DNA from 2 places in the Asaia spathodeae NBRC 105894 genome. Region 2 is predicted to be linked to the other one. Evidence: riboswitches for the same ligand, from Rfam matches in the RefSeq annotation. Region 2 holds a riboswitch; the other holds the start of a gene.

Region 1 (9,806 bases), on a different contig from region 2:
GCCAATACCGCCGTTGTTGCCGCCAGTCTTGGCGTCCGCGTGGGCTATCTTGGCAAGGTTGCCGCCGACGAAGCCGGCCTTGGCTATGCCAGAGACCTGACCGCGCAAAACCTGCTTTATCCTTCTGTTCCGGTCGAGGGTGCAGACCGCCCGACGGCGCGCTGCATCATTCTGGTCACCCCTGACGGGCAGCGCACCATGCATACCTATCTCGGCATCTGCACCGAGTTCGGGCCTGAAGATGTCGATCAGCAAGCTGTCTCCAGCGCTGCCGTGACCTATATGGAAGGCTATCTCTTCGACAAGGATCGCGCCCAGGCCGCCTTCATCCTTGCCGCCGAGACTGCTCACAAGGCAGGGCGCCGCGTCGCGCTCACCCTGTCGGATACGTTCTGCGTTGCCCGTCACCACGATGCTTTTCGCGCTCTCGTGGCTGGCCATATCGATATTCTTTTCGCCAATGAAGCCGAGATCTGCGCCCTCTACGGCACCAATGATTTCGATTCCGCCTCGGCCCAGGCAGGCGCCGATGCCTCCCTCGTCGTGCTTACCCGCGCCGAGAAGGGCGCTGTTATTCTCTCCGAAGGTCAAAGGCTCGTCGTGCCGACCGAACCGGTCAAGGTGGTCGATACCACGGGGGCTGGCGATGCCTTTGCTGCCGGTTTCCTTGCCGGTCTTGCTAAGGGGCACAGCCTTGAGGCCTGCGCCAGGCTCGGCAACCAGTCGGCCGGGGCTATCATCACCCGCATGGGCGCCCGCCCTGCAGAGGATTTCGCGCTCAAGGCGTGAGGTCTTCATGGGGCTCTGCCCCATCCCCCGCCAAAGGGCAGTCGCCCTTTGGAAACCCTTTTGAAATCAAGCGGGGATGAAAGGAGCTTGCTCCTTTCCGGGGCGCGGGGCAGCGCCCCGTATACCTTGCCCGCTGGAAGTCCAGCCCCTCGAGCAGGCACGATTTTACCATGTGATGCCTGAAAAACCCGTCTTTTCGGAACCTTTCATTGCACTCTGACGGGAAATTGTGCAGAACACGGCCATTCTGTCAGTCCCGGCTTTGTGTCGTTCCCAGGGAGCGATCCGGCAGGGCGTGACCCTGCAAGCCCGATCAGGACCGCTTCATGGAAATCCGTAACATCGCCATTATCGCGCACGTCGATCATGGCAAGACCACCCTTGTTGACCAGCTTCTCAAGCAATCCGGCTCGTTCCGCGAAAACCAGCATGTTGCTGAGCGCGCGATGGACAGCAACGACCTCGAGCGCGAGCGTGGCATCACCATTCTTGCGAAGTGCACCTCGGTCGTCTGGAACGAGACGCGTATCAACATCATCGATACGCCAGGCCACGCCGATTTCGGTGGTGAGGTCGAGCGTATCCTGAGCATGGTGGACGGCGCGATCATCCTGGTCGACTCGGCTGAAGGCGCTCTGCCGCAGACCAAGTTCGTGCTCGGCAAGGCGCTGGCCCGTGGCCTGCGTCCGATCGTGGTCGTGAACAAGATCGACCGTGGCGATGCCCGTCCCGATGAAGTTCATGAGGAAATCTTCGACCTGTTCGCAGCTTTGGGCGCCGACGAGCATCAGCTCGACTTCCCGATGCTGTACGCTTCGGGCCGTCAGGGCTGGGCCGATCTGGAAATGAACGGCCCCCGCAAGGATCTGTCCCCGCTGTTCGACCTGGTGCTGCGCCACGTGCCGACGCCGGGCCTCGACAAGGAAGCCCCTTTCGGCATGGTTTCGACCATTCTCGAGAGTGACAACTTCCTGGGCCGCATCCTGACGGGTCGTATCGAGCAGGGCCGCGCCCGCGTGAACATGCCGGTGCGCGTGCTGCGCCCCGATGGTACGATCGTGGAAACGGGTCGTCTGACCAAACTGCTGTCGTTCCGCGGTCTGGACCGTGTGCCGGTGGATGAAGCCGAAGCCGGTGATATCGTGGCTGTGGCCGGTCTGTCCGACGCAACCATTCCCGACACGATTGCAGACCCGGCTCTCGATGCGCCGCTGCCCTCCACCCCGGTCGATCCGCCGACCCTGACCATGACCTTCCGCATCAATGACGGCCCTCTGGGCGGTCGTGAAGGCAAGAAGGTGACGTCGCGCCAGATCCGTGACCGTCTGTTCAAGGAAACCGAAGGCAACGTTGCCATCAAGGTGACCGAGAGCGCCGAAAGCGAAGCCTTTGAGGTTGCCGGCCGTGGTGAACTTCAGCTTGGCGTGCTTATCGAGACCATGCGTCGCGAAGGCTTCGAGCTGACCATCGGTCGTCCGCGCGTTCTCTTCCGTAACAACGAAGAGACTGGCGAGCGTGAAGAGCCGTACGAAGAGGTTCTGGTCGACGTCGACGAGCCCTATTCGGGCGTGGTTGTCGAAAAGATGTCGATGCGTAAGGGCGTGATGCAGGACATGCGTCCGTCGGGTGGTGACAAGGTTCGTCTGACCTTCCTCATCCCGTCGCGCGGCCTGATCGGCTATCACGGCGAGTTCCTGACCGACACGCGCGGCACAGGCATCATGAACCGTCTCTTCGCGGGCTATAAGCCCTATGCAGGCACGATCGAAGGCCGTCGCAACGGCTCGCTGATCTCGGCAGAAGACGGTGCGACCACGCAGTATGCCCTGTTCTCGCTGCAGGATCGCGGTACGCTTTTCGTCGATGCTGGCGAGAAGATCTACACGGGCATGATTCTCGGCGAGCATTCGCGTGAGAACGATCTCGATGTGAACGCCGTGCGTGAAAAGAAGCTGACGAACATCCGCGCCGCCGGCAAGGACGACGCGCTGCTTCTGACCCCGCCGCGCAAGATGAGCCTTGAGCAGGCCATTGCCTATATCGAAGACGACGAGCTGGTCGAAGTGACGCCGACTGCGGTGCGTATCCGCAAGCGCTACCTCGATCCGAACGAGCGCAAGCGTATGTCCAAGGTCAAGTCTGACGTCTGATAAGGACATGTATCCTGACCGGTTGGCACCAATCGGTCAGGCGGCATTCTGACAGGACGACAAGGCCGGTTCACAAACGAATCAGCCTTCAAAAAGGGTCACCGGCAGCGGTGGCCTTTTTTATGATCGTGTCGCGATTAAGGCGAATATGCGCCTTTACCGTGCGATTACATTCATTTTATCTAATTTCTTTCGAGACGATTTGAGAAAATACTGTTAGCGTCCACGAGGTCATGAGTTCAGACGGCCCTTTTCTTCGGACTGACTGACGCCTGTGATTATGTGAATTCGTTTTCTGGAGCTTGTTTCATGCTCGTTTTCAATCGTCGCCTTCTCACCGGTGTTGCCGCTCTTGCCATGACGCTGAGCGTTCCTGCTTTCGCTCAGGACGCCGCTCCGGCTGGGCAGGCTCCTGCCGCTGCTGCGCCGGCCGCTCCTGCAGCTCCGGAAGCCACCGCTCCGGCTCCGACGTCTGAAGCTGCTCCGGCGGCATCGACCGACGACAAGGCTGCCAAGCACAAGCATAAGGGCAAGCACAAGCACAAGCACCACAAGAAGGGTGCAGAAGCTGCCGCCGAGAAGGACGCTTCCGGCAACTGATCAGTCCTGAGACTGGTTACGGAAAAGGGGCCGTTTTCGGCCCCTTTTTTTATGCCCGATGCGCCATGTCCCGAGAGGTATGAGGCGATGGCCCACAAGGCCTGCTTCAGCTTGTCGGTCAGGCTGCTGGAAATGCACCAAAGCTGACGGCCTCCTGTAACGAAAGACCGAGCAGAGCTGTTTGTATTGTGCAGTCATGCCGCCTGAAGATCGGATCGCGATCTTCAGGTTGGGGTGAAGGGGGCAAGCCCCCTTCCGGGTTCAGGGCAGAGCCCTGAAGCACCTCAGGAAGTATAGCGATCCAGCGAGAGATCGAGCGCCGGGATATCCGTGCGTTTGCCGCTGATGCGGTCGGCCAGGATACGGCCCGAGCCACAGGCCATGGTCCAGCCCAGCGTGCCATGACCCGTGTTGAGCCAGAGATTGCTGTAACGGCCGGACGGGCCGATCACAGGCGTACCATCGGGTGTGCAGGGGCGCAGGCCGGTCCAGTAGCGGGCGCGGCTGAGATCGGCGCCGCCATACATCTCGTTGAAAGAGAGTTCGAGCGTTTCGCGACGATCCTGGCTCAGCTTGAGACGCCAGCCAGTCAGTTCTGCCGTGCCGCCGATACGGATACGGTCGCCAAGGCGGGTCATGGCCACCTTGTAGGTCTCGTCATTGACCGTCGAGGTCGGCACGCGGCTCTCATCGGTGATCGGCGCCGTGAGCGAGTAGCCCTTGACCGGATAGACCGGCAGGTCGAGCTCGATCGGCTTGAGCAGACGCGGCGAATAGCTGCCAAGCGCCAGCACATAGGCGTCGGCAGTCAGGCGGCCAGCGCTGGTGCGGATGCCATAAATGGCATCGCTAGCTGCCTCGATGGCCTGGATTTCGGTGCGGAAGCGGAAGCTCACGCCTTTTTCCGCGGCCATGGCGGCCAGGCGCTGGGTGAAGAGATAGGCATCGCCCGACTCGTCGCCCGGCAGACGCAGACCGCCCTTGAGCAGATGACGGGCGCCACCCAGACCAGGCTCGTATTTCAGCACCTCGTCCATGCCCAGAAGCTCATGCGTTACGCCGCTTTCGGCCAGCAGACGCATGTCTTCGTGAGCATGCTCAACCTGCTTGTCGGTGCGGAAGAGCTGGATCAGCCCCTTCTGGCCATCATCATAGGTGATGCCGGTCGAGCGGCGCAGTTCGGCCTGACAGTCGCGGCTGTATTCCGCAATACGCAGCATACGGCTCTTGTTGATGTCATAGGCATGATGCGTGCAGTTGGTCAGAAGCTGCGTCATGAAGCGCAGCATGGGCGCGTTGACAGCCGCTGCGCGCACCACGAGCGGCGCATGTTTCTGGAACATCCAGCGCGCTGCCTTGAGCGGCAGGCCCGGCATTGCCCAGGGGGTGGAATAACCCGGCGAGACCTGACCCGCATTGGCAAAGGAAGTTTCGAGGCCGACACCGGGCTGGCGATCGATGACCTCAACCTCATGGCCCTGTTCGGCGAGATACCAGGCAGTAGTGACGCCGATCACACCGGCGCCCATGACGATGATCTTCATTGTGAACTCTCAATGTATTCACGATGGAAGCGCTTCCCGAGACTGGTCAGCAGCTCATATCCGATCGTATCCAGCGCTGAGGCCAGTTCGTCCAGCGGACGGTGGGGGCCGATCAGCTCGAAACCCGTGCCGGGGGGCAGATCCATATCTCCCAGCGCGGTGACGTCCAGCGCCATGCAATCCATCGAGATCCGCCCTACGACAGGGAGCGAAATCTCGGGTCTTGCAGGCAGGACCGCGCTGGTGAGGCCACCGGCGCGGCGATGAAAGCCGTCGGCATAGCCGACGGAAAGCGTGGCAATACGTGTCTTCTGTGTGGCCACAAAGCGGGCACTATACCCGACTGCAGTCTCTGGGGCGATCCACCGATCCTGCACCAGCCCACCCAGCATGGTAACGACCGGGTGCATCGGGTTGGGAAGGGCAGGGGTCGGGTTGCCGCCGTACAGCGCGTAGCCAGGGCGAACCAGAGAGAAGTGAAATTCTTCGCCCAGAAAGATACCGCTCGATGCCGCCAGACTGGCAGGCAGGGCAGGGAGCTTGCGCCGCAGCGTTTCGAATGCCCGGCGCTGCCCCTCATTGCGTGACGAGGTAGCATCATCCGCGCAGGCGAGATGACTCATGACGAAGGCGATATCGAGCGCATCGGGCAGATCCTCTGCGCAGAGCGTGTCGAGATCCCCTTCCGAAAGACCGAAACGCGACATGCCGCTATCAAGCTGAAGCAGACAGGCTGCCTTGCGCCCTGTTTCCCGGCAGAGCGCCGCCCAGCGCCGCGTCTGGTCGAGGCTGTTCAGGACAGGTGTCAGGCCCGAGGCAAGAAGAAGCGCTTCGCTGCCCCGGGGCGGACCGTTCAGAACGCAGATGGCCGCATCTGCGGACAGGAGCGGACGCAGACCCAGCCCCTCGTCAACCGTTGCAACAAAGAAGCGACGGCAGCCCGCACGGTACAGGGCCGGGGCGACACGCGCCACGCCCAGCCCATAGGCATCGGCCTTGACGGCAGCGCCCACGGCAATTTCTCTGCCCACCTTCTGTTGCAGCAGAGCGTAGTTCTGCTTGAGGGCATCAAGGTCGATTCGCAACCACCCTCCGGCGCGCTGTTTTGCGCCTGCTTCCACCTCGCTCTGCTGTACTGTCATCAGGGTCTGCGTCTTTCGATCATTTCGGAATCATTCTAAACCGCGCCCTGCCGTCGCTCAAGAGCCTGCGGGCACACCCTTGCTGGTGGAATATTCGAAATGCAGCGCCTGGTCAGGATGAACGATGGGGTGGATGGCATGAGCGGCCATCGCGCCCTCGCTGAAGCCCTGTAAAATCAGTTTGAGCTTGCCGGGATAGGTCGCCACATCGCCAATGGCAAAGACGCCGGGCAGGCTGGTTTCCATGGTCGAAGGCGTTACCGGCAGGGTGCTGCGGATTGTGTCGATATTCCAGGTGGCAATCGGGCCAAGATCGGTCGAAAGCCCGTAGAAAGGCAGCAGCGTATCCGCCTCGATACGGCGCACCTGCCCGTCGAGATCGATCACGTCGACGGCTGACAGGGCGCCATTGTCACCCTGAAGCGCATGAAGCTGATAGGGCACCACCTTCTCGATGCGGCCTTCTGCAACCCGAGCCTCGATCTGAGCCAGTGTTTCCGGCGCCCCGCGGAAGCGATCGCGGCGATGCAGCAGATAGATCTTTTCAGCGATATCCGAGAGCGACAGCGCCCAGTCGAGGGCAGAGTCGCCACCACCAGCCACGACAATGCGCTTGCCGGCAAAATCGGCGCGCTTGCGGACGTAATACTGAACGGCTCCGCTGGCCTCGTAGGCGTCAAGCCCCTCCAGCGGCGGGCGATTCGGCCCGAAAGCACCGGCACCGGCTGCAATGATGACAGCGCGTGCCGTCACGACCTGGCTCTTGTCCGTCTCGAGCGTGAATGCACCACGGGCGCCAGAGAGCTTCTCGACACGCTGGCCAAGCAGACGCGGCACAGCGAACGGGGCGATCTGGGCATCAAGCGCCGCAATCAGTGCGCCGCCTTCGATCGAGGGATGGCCCGGAATGTCATAGATCGGCTTCTCAGGATAAAGCGCCGCACATTGGCCACCGATCTCTCCCAGAGCGTCGATCAGAACGCAGGAGAGTTTGAGCATCCCGCATTCGAAAGCCGCAAAAAGGGCGGTCGGCCCTGCACCGATAATGGCGACATCGATGTCGAGAGGAGTCTGGCCCATAAGCGCGTTCAATCCTGTCTGTTATGTCCTGTGTTCCTCATAGCAGCTAACAGAAACCGCGAGGCTCGCCCAGAGCCGGAGGATGGCTTGCGTTAGCGCCTGTCGGACAGAAGCACATTGCGCGACACTCATGGCTTTGATACGAAAGCCGCCAGCATCAAGAGCCGACAGGTCCTGTCGGCGCCAACCTGCTCCCGGGCAAGGTGGTATCTCCGGTTTCCGCCGGAGAGATGTGGCCGCTCCGGCAATCTCGGGACACGCCACACCCCCCTTTCGCACGGAGCCCCTGTACGTCCAGAAAGGACCGATCATCGTGGCCCAGCAATTTGCCAGTGACAATTATGCCGGTATCTGCCCCGAAGTCTGGGATGTGATGCAGCAGGCCAATGCGGGTTCAGTGCCGGCTTATGGCGATGATGAATGGACAAACCGCGCCTCTGACAGTTTCCGCGCGCTGTTCGGCACCCAATGCGAAGTGTTCTTTGCCTTCAACGGCACGGCAGCCAATTCGCTGGCGCTGGCATCGCTCTGCCAGTCCTATAACAGTGTCATCTGTTCATCTTTCGCCCATGTCGAAACTGATGAGTGTGGTGCTCCTGAATTTTTCTCCAATGGCTCCAAGCTGCTGGTGGCCCGTACGGACCACGCCAAGCTGTTTCCGGAAGACATTCGCGCTCTGGCGACGTGTCGAAGCGATATCCACTATCCCAAGCCCAAGGTCGTGACGATCACCCAGCCGACCGAGACGGGTGAGGTCTATTCCCTGGCGGAGATACGCGCCATTGCCGATACCTGTCGCGAACTGGGGCTGCGTCTGCATATGGATGGCGCCCGCTTTGCCAATGCCTGCGCCGCTCTGGGCTGCACGCCCGCTGAAATGACCTGGCAGGCAGGGGTGGATGTGCTGTGTTTTGGCGGTACCAAAAACGGAATGGCCGTTGGCGAGGCGATCCTGTTTTTCGACCCGGCCCTGGCCGAAGGCTTCGATTATCGCTGCAAGCAGGCCGGGCAGCTGGCATCGAAAATGCGCTTCATCTCCGCACCCTGGGTTGGTCTGCTGGAGAGTGGCGCCTGGCTGCGTAACGGCCAGTACGGCAATGACAGCGCCAGAGCGCTGGCGGAGCGGATCACGGCAGTTCCCGGTCTTACCCTGATGTTTCCGGCACAGGCCAATGCCGTGTTTCTCAAGGCACCGGAAATCGTGCTCGAAGGGCTGCGCGAGCGGGGATGGCGTTTCTACACATTTATCGGTGGGGGGGCGCGCTTCATGTTTGCCTGGGATGCCGCCCCCGAACGCGTGGCACAACTCGCCGCCGATATCGAGGCGCTCGCCGCGTGAGTCCTGCCACTCTTGCCAGTATTCATGCGCTCTCGGCATCGACATTGTCCGATCTCGATATGGCGGGCACGGCTGTGTTTGCGATTTCGGGCGCGCTTGTTGCTGCAAGGGCAAGGCAGAACATGGTCACCTTTGCCTTCTTCGCGGCCATGACCGGCGTTGGAGGCGGCACGCTGCGCGATCTGCTGATCGGCGCGCCGGTATTCTGGATGCATGCCACGGCGCCGATTGCCGTCTGTCTGGGCATCGCCCTGCTGGTCTGGTTTACGCCTCATCGTGTCTGGCATGAGCGCGCCATCGACTGGTTCGACGGGCTGGGGCTTGCCTCTTATGCTGTCTATGGCGCCGCCAAGGCCACAGCCTACGGCATTCCGTGGCTGCCAGCGGCCATCATGGGGGTGGTCACGGCCTGTATGGGCGGCATTATCCGTGACGTGCTGGCAGGTCTGCCCTCCATCGTGATCCGGCCCGAGCTCTATGTCACCGCCGCAGCCCTCGCCGCAGGGTTATATGTTGGTCTGGATGCTGTCGGTCTTCCTCCAATCGCTGCAGGCGCGATTGCCGTAGTGCTGGGCTTCTGCCTGCGCGGCTATGCCATCCTCGGCAAGGTCGACCTGCCCGCCTATCGCCGGTAAGGGCTTTCCCTTCGGCCCTTTTTTGAGGTCCTTCCGGTCAGATCTGCCAGAAGCGTCAGACATATCGGGCTCGCTCGCTTGTCAGACCCCTACCCATCCAGATAGCCGGGCTTTACACTGTCAGTATGAGCCAAATCGACCTGCCCGATCAGCCCGCCACCGAAGCTTTCGCCGCCCGTCTGGCGGGTCTTGCGCAGCCGGGGGATGTGATCGCGCTGCATGGCGAGATGGGCATGGGCAAGAGTGTGTTTGCCCGGGCCTTTCTGAGAGCACTGGCGCAGGATCCTGCACTTGAGGTGCCCAGCCCCACCTTTTCGCTGGTCCAGACCTATGACACAGCCAAAGGCGCTGTGGCGCATTTCGACCTCTGGCGTCTTGATGGGCCGGACGCTCTTTGCGAGCTCGGCTGGGACGAGTTGCAGGAGGGCATCATGCTGGTTGAATGGCCCGAACGTGCAGAAGACGAACTGCCCGATCATGCACTGCATCTCACCCTGACCGAAGGGGAGGCAGAAGAGGCGCGCAGG
Region 2 (9,806 bases):
CAAGTTCCGGCAAGCGGCCTTGCCGCGAGGTAAAGCCTGCGCCATGCTGGCAGAAGTTCCACGAGTTTTTCGAGGTTGTTTCTCCATGCGGCTTATCCGCCCGGCTCTTTTCTGCGCTGCTCTCCTCTCCGGCACGACTCTGGTAGCGCCGTCCTTCGCTGCCCCGGCTCCCGCCGCTCCGGCGAATGCGGCCCCGGCCGCTGCTCCTGCCGACGCCAACCCGCTGATCGCCTCGGTCAACGGCCAGAAGATCTATCTGGATGACGTCAAGAAGGCCGCAGCCGGCCTGCCCCCGCAGGCGCGTCAGCTGCCGCCCAACACGCTGGTCAACATCCTGCTGAACCAGATCGTCAGCCAGAAGGCCATCCAGATCGACGCCCTGAAGGAAGGTCTCGACAAGAAGCCTGACGTGAAGGCCCAGATGCAGGAAGCCGCCGATAACGCGCTGCAGAATGCCTATCTGCAGGAGAAGGTCGGACCGCTGGTCACCGAAGACGCCATCAAGCAGGCTTATCAGGCGAATTACGCCTCCAAGAAGGGCGAGCAGGAAATCCATGCACGCCACATCCTGGTTGCTGATGAGGCCACGGCCAAGGACGTGATCAAGCAGCTGAACCACGGCGCGAAGTTCGAAGATCTCGCCAAGAAGCTCTCGACCGACAAGGGGTCGGGCGCAAGCGGTGGCGATCTCGGCTGGTTCAAGAAGGACGATATGCTGCCGGAATTCTCCAAGGCAGCCTTCGCCATGAAGCCGAACACGATCAGCCAGACCCCGGTCAAGACCCAGTATGGCTGGCATGTCATTCAGGTTCTGGCCTCGCGTGAAGCCCCCGTGCCGCCGCTGGAGCAGGTTCATGACGAGATCCGCCAGCAGCTGATCCGCGACAATGTGCGCGACATCGTCAAGGCCGCTCAGGACAAGGTCAAGATCGTGCGTTACGACGCACAGGGCAAGCCGCTTCCCGACGCGCCTGCAGCCGCTCCTGCTGCCCCCAAAAAGTAAGCGCTAACGCTCACTTTTTACTCAGAAATCCGGTCTTTTCGCCTCATTCAGGGGCGAGGGGCTGGACCTGAGCCCCAAGCCGTGCATCCTCCTTCCGACCTTCCCAGTTCGGAGACAGATCATGGCCAAAGCCCTTCCCCTCTCCCCCCTCGCCCAGCCTTTGCCGCGCCTCGAGCCGGTAGCAGGCGTGCGGCTTGGCGCTGTCGCCGCTCAGATCCGCTACAAGGATCGCCCCGATCTCATGATGATGGAGTTCGAGCCCGGCACGACGGCAGCAGGCGTTTTCACCCGCAGCAAATGTCCCGGCGCTCCCATTGACTGGAGCCGCGCTGCGCTGGCCCAGGGCACGGCACGGGCGCTGGTTGTCAATTCGGGCAATGCCAATGTCTTCACCGGGCGTGCCGGTGTTCTGGCCACCCAGATCTCTGCCGCCGCCGCCGCACGCGCCGTTCATTGCGCCGCCACTGAAGTCTTCCTCGCCTCGACGGGTGTGATCGGCGAGCCGCTGGACGCCGAACGCATCAGTAACGCGATGCCGGGTCTGTATGAGACGCTCACACCGAGCGGCTGGGAAGACGCCGCACGCGCCATCATGACCACCGACACCTTCCCCAAGGCGGCCACACGCAAGGTCACCATTGCAGGCAAAGATGTCACGATTCAGGGCATCGCCAAGGGGAGCGGCATGATCGCCCCCGACATGGCGACCATGCTCGGCTTTGTGGTGACGGACGCCGCTATTTCCCATGATGTGCTGCAGGCCATGCTGCATGTCGGCACGGATCACAGCTTCAACGCCATTACGGTCGATTCCGACACCTCCACCTCCGACATGGTGCTGGTTTTTGCCACTGGCAAAGCCGGACACCCCCCGATCACCTCTCTGGCCGATCCGGAACTGGCTGCTTTCCGTGAGGCTTTCGAATCCCTGCTTCTCGAACTGGCCCTGATGGTCGTGCGCGATGGTGAAGGCGCCTCGAAGCTCTTCACCGTGCGTGTGAACGGCGCTGTTTCCGACGAATCCGCCAAGAAGATCGCGCTTGCCATCGGCAACTCGCCGCTGGTCAAGACCGCCATCGCTGGCGAAGACGCGAACTGGGGACGTGTCGTGATGGCAGTCGGCAAGAGCGGCGAACCAGCCAATCGCGACACCCTCTCGGTCGCCATCGGAGGCACCTGGATTGCCCGCCAGGGCACTGTCGTCGAAGGCTATGACGAAGCACCGGTTGTCGCCCATATGAAGGGGCAGGAAATCGAGATCCAGATCGACCTGGGGCTGGCCAATGGTCATGCCCAGATCTGGAGCTGCGACCTGACCCATGGCTATATCGACATCAACGGCTCCTACCGGAGCTGAGCTTTCCGGCGACCGGCTTTTCAGGTCGGTCGCCCAGCGACGACCAGGGCTGCATTAGATTGCCCTCATAGCCGGGCCTTCTCTTTGTTGAGAACCGCTTGCATCTGATCACGTTCAGATTTAGTACCGTGTCTGTCCATTTTTGATCGTCCGAGGGCTTTCAGCGACTGGACGGACGGATCGATTGCACCCACATTATGGGTCGATAGCTCCGAGAGCTACTCCAAAACGCAATCAGATCAGCGTCGTATACGCGCCCGAACGACGCTGAGGAGGAACAGGCATGGCAAATGCATTTCGCGTGGTCATCATTGGTGGTGGCGTTGCCGGGATGGAAACGGCAATGACCCTCGGTCGTGGGCGTCATCGCCTGATCGAGACCACGCTGATCGACAAGGGTGCCGTGCATTACTGGAAACCCATGCTGCATGAGTTTGCCGCGGGCACCGGCCAGGAATCGCGCGATTGTACGACCTTCGTCGAGGCGAGTCGCCGCTTCGGTTTTCGCTTCGTGCAGAGCTCACTGAGCAGCGTTGATCGCGAGAAGCACGAAATCCGCCTCGCAAATGAAGAGATCGTTCCCTATGACATGCTGATCGTGTCTCTCGGCTCCCGGTCGAATGATTTCGGCATCGAAGGGGTTATGGCCAATTGCACCTTCATCGATTCCCTGCCCGATGCCAGCCTGTTCCATGAAAAATTCCGTGCCGCCTTTCGCGAGGCGGCTGCGGCCAATCGCAAGCTCGATGTGGGCATTGTCGGCGGCGGCGCCACAGGCACACAATTGGCCGCTGAACTCTGCAGCGCCATCGACCTCGCCCCCGGCTATGGCAAGGAAGCCAGAAAGAACATTCTCAGCCTCTCCCTGATCGAGACAGGCAAGCGCATTCTTCCCGCTTTCCCCGAGCGCGTTTCCAATGATGCCCGCAAGCAGCTCGAGGCGCTTGGTGTGAGCGTTCTGACCGAGGCGATGGTGACCTCGGTGGATGAGGAAGGCTTTCACCTCAAGGACGGCCGTGTCGTTCCCGCCGAGCTCCGCGTCTGGGCGGCAGGTGTGCGTGCAAGTGCCGCAACGGAATTGTTCGAAGGGCTCGATATCGCCCGTGGCGGACAGATCGTCGTCAACCATCACATGCAATCGACCCGCGATACGTCGATTTTCGCTCTCGGCGACTGCGCGCGCATCAACGACGCACCGCTTCCTGCCACGGCACAGGTCGCCAGACAGCAGGGCATCTATCTGGGCCGCGCCATTCCCGTCATTGCGCAGGGACGCGAGCCCTCGACATTTGTTTACCGCGATCGTGGTGCCGTGGTCTCGCTAGGTGACTATAATGGTTGGGGTATGGTCGGCTCCTCGACGAGTTTCGGAGGTGGCCTTCTGCGTGGGCTTGCACCGCGATGGTTGCATGATCTGATTTTCCGTCAGCATCAGATCGGCGTCATGGGTCTCGCGCGCGGAACGGCGGCTTTCCTGAAGGCGCATCTGTTGCCGACTCGTCCGCGTCTGGACCAGTAACCTTCGATCAGCGGTAGATTGACGTCATGCCCTTGCAGCGTTCTCAAGTCCTTCCCCCAGCCGAATCGGCGCGCCTCGACACGATGGTCGCGACCCTTCAGGAGAAGGGGTTCGCTTTCGAACGCGGCAAGGAAATGCGTTCCTTCCTCGAAGCCTTCGGCTTTCAGGACTGGGAGAACTTCGCTGAAAGCTGGAACCGCCTCGGCCTCGACCGTTACATGGCCGATGGCGGGCGCTACCGTAAAAGACGCTATGCTACCTACGCACTGACGGGCGGGCGTATCGAGCGCAAACGCCACCAGCCACATTATCAGAGCCGCGATTACAATCTTCTCAATGGCGGCATAGAACGCTGGTTCGGCCCCATTGAGGATGCGATTGCCGCGCATCCCGTCATGCTGTCCATTCTGAATGCCGCTCATCTTCTGGCGCTGCGCATAACACCCGCCTCGACGCAGCCCGATAGCTGGCATGCTGAAATTCACCAGTTCCGCATTGAGGCGCAGGCGGGAAAGAATGGCCGCCCCACACCCGAGGGCATGCATCGCGACGGCGTGGACTGGGTCTTTGTGCTGATGGTCAATCGCGAGAACGTGGCCTCCGGAGTGACCTCGATCCATAATGATCATCGTGAGGAAATCGGTTCTTTCACTCTTGAGGCACCGCTCGATACGGCCCTTGTCGACGATCATCGAGTCTATCATGGTGTAACACCTGTCGAACCGATCGATCCCGCGCGTCCGGCCTATCGTGACGTACTGGTCGTGACGCTGCGTCACGCCTAAAAGAGCAGCAAAGGCAATCTGCCCGCGACTCGCCGAAAGAGCGAGCCGATACTGAATATGAAAGAAATTCCGATGCGTTTTGGTCTTGCTGTGGCGAGTATCGCAGTCATGGGGCTGGCCACACCAGCGAGCCTTGCCCGAACGCATCACGCCACGACAAATACCGCCCAGGCAAAAGATGCCTCAGGGCCTCGGCCGGTCATTCTGAGCGCGCAACCCGGTACCAATCTCGATCAGGTTGCCCGCCAGCTTAACAGCGCCGATCTTGCCGATGCCGCCAAGCATGATGACAATCCGGTTGTTCTCGTTGCGTCAGCCCCGCTTTCGTCCGATCGCAGCGATATGGCGCTGTTCGTACAGCTGCAATCAGCGCGCCTCTGTGGTTCCGCAGGATGCTCGACCTCGGTCTATCTGCGCCATAAAGGGGGCTGGAAGCTAGTTCTGGATTCGGTCAGCGGGGCTATTTCGGTTTTGCCAAGCCGCCATAATGGCATGCATGATCTGCTGATCGACAAGAATGATCGCTGGACCTGGAATGGTTCAGGCTATCAGGACGGCGCTCCTGCCCCGGCTGCCCCCTCGGCCCCAAAAGACAAGACGCCCGAGACGCCGAAGAAAAAACTTCTGCGCGGCTGAACTATTTCGAATTTTCAGGGGAATTCTGGAGCGGGTGAAGGGAATCGAACCCTCGTATGCAGCTTGGGAAGCTGCCGTTCTACCATTGAACTACACCCGCATGGCGCCCCTTCTATCGCAGCTTGTGTCACGATGCAATCACGGGGCATCGGTTGACGAAGCAGGCTCGCTTTGCGCATAGTTCCGCCGTCGCCTCTCGAAGGAGGGCGTCCCTCGCGATTTGAAAGGCCGGATTGCGGCGAGGCTAAACAACAGCGCTAAAGAGGCCCGGGATGTTCTCCATCCCAGGTTTTCCACGGCCAGAATCGCACCACTTCTTTTAGGTGCATTTTGGAGCGTCTTTTCCATGACAGATACATCCTACGGCCCGTCGACCAAGCTGCTTCATCAGGATGTCAGCCGCACCGAGCACGGCGAAACCAGTGAAGCGATTTTTCTGACCTCCGGCTTTGTCTATGACAGTGCCGAACAGGCAGCCGCCACTTTCACGGGCGATGTCGCCCATTATCAATATTCGCGTTTCGGCAATCCGACGACCGATGCCCTGCAAGCCAGACTGGCCCTGCTCGAAGGGGCTGAAGCCTGCATCGTCACAGCCAGTGGTATGGGCGCCGTCTCTTCCGCCCTGCTCGCCCACCTCAAGCAGGGCGATCGCGTCGTGGCCTCGCGCGCTCTTTTCGGCTCATGCTACTGGATCGTCACCACGCTGCTGCCGAAATACGGCATCGAGACTGTATTGGTCGACGGTGATGACTGGGCTGGCTGGGAAGCTGCCCTCTCACAGCCGACAGGGGCAGTTCTGATCGAGAGCCCCTCCAATCCGATGCTCGATATTCTCGATATCGAGCGCATTGCGACACTCGCCCATGAGGCAGGCGCATTGCTGATGGTCGATAATGTCTTCGCCTCACCGGTAGGCCAGAAGCCGCTCGCTCTGGGTGCTGATGTGGTGCTTTATTCCTGCACGAAGCATATCGACGGTCAGGGGCGTGTACTTGGCGGTGCTGTCCTCGGGCGCAAGCAGTGGATCGAAGAGACACTGCAGCCATTCACCCGCAACACGGGTAACGCCCTCTCACCTTTCAATGCCTGGGTATTGCTCAAGGGGATTGAAACCCTGCCATTGCGCGTCAATGCCATGGCAGCAAATGCCAGTGCGGTGGCTCATTTCCTCGAAAATGCGCCCGGTATTGCCCGCGTTTCCTACCCGGGTCTGGCCTCTCACCCGCAGCGTGCGCTTGTTGAAAAGCAGATGAGCAATGGCGGCTCACTCGTTGCCTTCGAAGTTGAGGGCGGCAAGGAAGGCGCTTTCCGCTTCCTCAATGCCTTCAGGCTGATCGCCATTTCGAACAATCTCGGCGATGCACGCTCTCTGGCCACACACCCGGCTACAACGACCCACTCAAAGGTAGATGTGCAGGAACGCGCACGGCTGGGAATCACGGACGGGGCCATACGGCTTTCGGTGGGACTTGAAGACAGCAAGGATCTGATTGCCGATCTCGAGAGGGGCCTCGCCGCGCTCAAAGCCTGATTGCTTTTAGCGTCTCCATGGGCCTACAAGGCGGGCATGTCGCATAAGCCTGCCCCTCCCCGCCTTGTAGCAGACCCGGAAGCAAGTCTTGCCGAAGCCATGGATGCCGCTCCCCGCTATGAAGCGGTGACCAGAGACATCACGATCTGCGTGCGCACGTTTTGGCTTGAGGATCAGTCTCTGCCTGAAGACCATCACTATGCCTGGGCTTATCATATCCGTATCGAAAATGGCGGGGACGAGACGGTCCAGCTCCTGAGCCGGTCCTGGGAAATCACAGACGGACGCGGCAAAACCGATCACATCCATGGCGAGGGAGTTGTCGGCGAGCAGCCAATCCTGGTGGCGAACGAGATTTTTGAATACACGTCAGGCGCGGCCTTGCCGACGCCATGTGGATTCATGCGCGGTCTTTTCCACATGATCGTGCCTGCGACATCGGAACGCTTCGAAGCGACAATTCCGGCCTTCAGTCTGGATAGTCCTCATCGTCTTGGTCTTGTACACTGACGACGATACGGCCTCGCCCCTCAAGCTTGGCCTGATATAAAGCCCGGTCGGCGCGCTCGAGCGCATCTGCCCAGGCTTCTTCTGCTCTTGTGCGCGCTATCCCGACGCTGCAACCGATCGTCAGCGGCCCGATCTTGGTTTCAAACGGGACATCACTCAACCCAGACAACAGGCTCGCGATACGCGCCTGCGCATCGTCAAACTCGCCTTGGACGACAATCAGGAACTCCTCGCCGCCGTGACGGCCAATGATTTCTTCCTGACGCTTCGCCTGAATCAGCCTTGCGCCAATCCCCGCTAGAATTTCGTCGCCGATCGCATGGCCGAAACTGTCATTGATCGATTTGAAGTAATCGACATCAAACAGCGCCAGAGTAGCCGAGCGCATCACCCCCGTGTCATCAGGGCGTGACAATCTCTCGAGCAGACGCATGACGCTGGCCTCGGCAGTACGCCGGTTCATGAGCTTCGTAAGACCGTCCTGACGAGCCTGCTGTTCGAGCGCCGTCTGGGCTGCACGCATTTCCATCGTACGCTCATCGACCAGAGCCTCGAGACGGCGCTGGCGTTTCATCAGATAACGAAAGCGCAGCTTGTTCAATGCATAGGGCAGCGCAATGATCGAGAACGTATAGAGCAGGATGAAAGGCCACGCGCTCCACCAGGGCCGCTGCATACGGATTTCGAGAACGATAGGCTCTGAAACCAGATTCCGATTGTCATTCAGGGCCTGCACAATCAGGCGGGAATGTCCCGGCGGCACGAAATTGTAGCGGATTTCACCGGTCGTCGTCGTGATCCAGTTCCCGTCCACTCCGTCGAGACGATAGCGAAAATAGGTCGTGGAAGAGAGTGCCGTATTCAGCGTACCCAGAGTGACCATGAGCGGATCACGCGAGTACGGCACGGCTTTTTCCGGCAACATCTTCTCACCCAGCATCACCTTGACGAAAACCGGCCTTAGATCCTGTTTCTGAAACAGATGCTCAGGGTGCATGAGATGCGAGACACCGCGAGACGCCGTTATCCAGATTGTTCCGTCCCGGTCCTCGGAAAGACCCTGCTGGTTGATGTTCGCCGCGATCAGACCGTCATCTCTGGTCGCGCGAACCCACTGATGCCCATCAAACCCCGCCAGACCATTCTCCGTTCCGACCCACAGACGCTTCCCTGAGTCCCAGAGCAGACTGAAAACGATGGATGAGCCAACCAGCGAGGGATCGATCTGCTCGATCTTGCGAACATTATTGCCCTCGAGCGTGAGATGCAGAAGTCCGCTACGAGCCCGCAAGCCTCCGATCCACAGATCGTTCTGCGATGAGAAGGTCATGGCAATCGGCTTGAAATCAGCAGAATTCGGCCAATGCGTGACAACAGGAACCCATCGCCCCTCACCGGTTCTGCGATAGAGAAGATTCCCCTCTACGGCCCAAGGGGTACCATCCTTTCTCAGTGCTACCGTTGCGGCGGGAGCAGCAAGCGGCTTTCCCTGCTCATCTCTGGCAATATTCGGCTTCGCTTCCGCGCCAGTAGCGAGAGAAAGTAATCCGTCGTCCGAGGCGATCCAGAGCGTGCTCGTTCGGCGGGAAAAAGCGAGCCCTGTCACGCGTTGTACCGCAAGATGTCGGTCACATTTCAGCGCGGGAGCATCATAGCGGCACCTGAGAAGCGTCGTGTCATCGACGGGCGCCCAGAATGCGCCCTCGCCATCATTCACTCCGAAGAAAAAATTACCCTCGATGAGCTTGCGACCCAGTTCACCACTGGAAAGGGCATAAACACCCTGTCCCGTGAAGACCAACTGATCATCTTTTGTCGGCAGGACAGACCAGACCGCACGAATATCCTGCGGTTCCAAGTTTTCCCAGTCGCCCCAGCCGATCAGCTTGTCGAGTTCGACCAGGTCCTCAGCCGTCCAAAGCTGCTTGTCCCGGTCCACATAGGCGAAAATAATCTCCTGCTCACGGCTGAGATCGTGATTGAGAAAACTCCAATGTCGACCGTCAAATGATCGCAACCAGTTACCGTCGAAAAAGACAGTTGCATCAGACGAGCCCACCGCAAAAGTCGATTTCGTGCCGAGCTGTGCTACATCAAATTCCCAGTCAATAGGGGCTAGCGAGAAGATACCGCGATTGTCGGAAGAGATCAGCGTCCTGCCGCGAAGCATACAGACGTTCAATCCGGGTGGTTTATTTGGACAGACCGAAGCTCCTACTGACTGCGCTGTAGTCAGTATGGCCTTCCCGCTCAGATCATGAATAGACGCGGCGCCTTTTGGAATGACAAGAACCTTGTCACCAGTCTGATAGATTGACGCCTGCGCGGTATCAGGCACGCTTCGCTCATCGCAAGACAGCAAGTCTGGTTTCTGTTGAAAGCGACATTCGTGCAATCCGGCCTTATCCTGCACAAAAACTCGGCCGCCATCGATGAAAATATCAAATATGGGCCCGGTATGA

Evidence for each region. Region 2 has a riboswitch for S-adenosylmethionine ahead of metZ (O-succinylhomoserine sulfhydrylase). Riboswitches for the same ligand answer to the same signal wherever they lie in the genome.
Region 1: another riboswitch for S-adenosylmethionine. It lies ahead of AA105894_RS10015 (threonine aldolase family protein); the one in region 2 lies ahead of metZ (O-succinylhomoserine sulfhydrylase).

The regions. Positions count from the first base shown of each region.
Region 1 covers NZ_BAPY01000026.1:141,634-151,439, reverse strand. The annotation lists gene AA105894_RS10045 (adenosine kinase) at 1-789, shown strand, start outside; gene typA (translational GTPase TypA) at 1,116-2,939, shown strand; gene AA105894_RS10035 (hypothetical protein) at 3,249-3,539, shown strand; gene AA105894_RS10030 (D-amino acid dehydrogenase) at 3,824-5,083, opposite strand; gene alr (alanine racemase) at 5,080-6,225, opposite strand; gene AA105894_RS10020 (NAD(P)/FAD-dependent oxidoreductase) at 6,283-7,305, opposite strand; SAM-I-IV-variant riboswitch at 7,455-7,567, shown strand; gene AA105894_RS10015 (threonine aldolase family protein) at 7,619-8,644, shown strand; gene AA105894_RS10010 (trimeric intracellular cation channel family protein) at 8,641-9,279, shown strand; gene tsaE (tRNA (adenosine(37)-N6)-threonylcarbamoyltransferase complex ATPase subunit type 1 TsaE) at 9,405-9,806, shown strand, end outside.
Region 2 covers NZ_BAPY01000005.1:151,299-161,104, forward strand. The annotation lists gene AA105894_RS05280 (peptidylprolyl isomerase) at 86-1,003, shown strand; gene argJ (bifunctional glutamate N-acetyltransferase/amino-acid acetyltransferase ArgJ) at 1,125-2,360, shown strand; gene AA105894_RS05290 (NAD(P)/FAD-dependent oxidoreductase) at 2,644-3,879, shown strand; gene AA105894_RS05295 (2OG-Fe dioxygenase family protein) at 3,906-4,664, shown strand; gene AA105894_RS05300 (hypothetical protein) at 4,737-5,300, shown strand; tRNA gene AA105894_RS05305 (tRNA-Gly) at 5,327-5,400, opposite strand; SAM riboswitch at 5,503-5,582, shown strand; gene metZ (O-succinylhomoserine sulfhydrylase) at 5,647-6,834, shown strand; gene apaG (Co2+/Mg2+ efflux protein ApaG) at 6,871-7,344, shown strand; gene AA105894_RS05320 (ligand-binding sensor domain-containing diguanylate cyclase) at 7,304-9,682, opposite strand.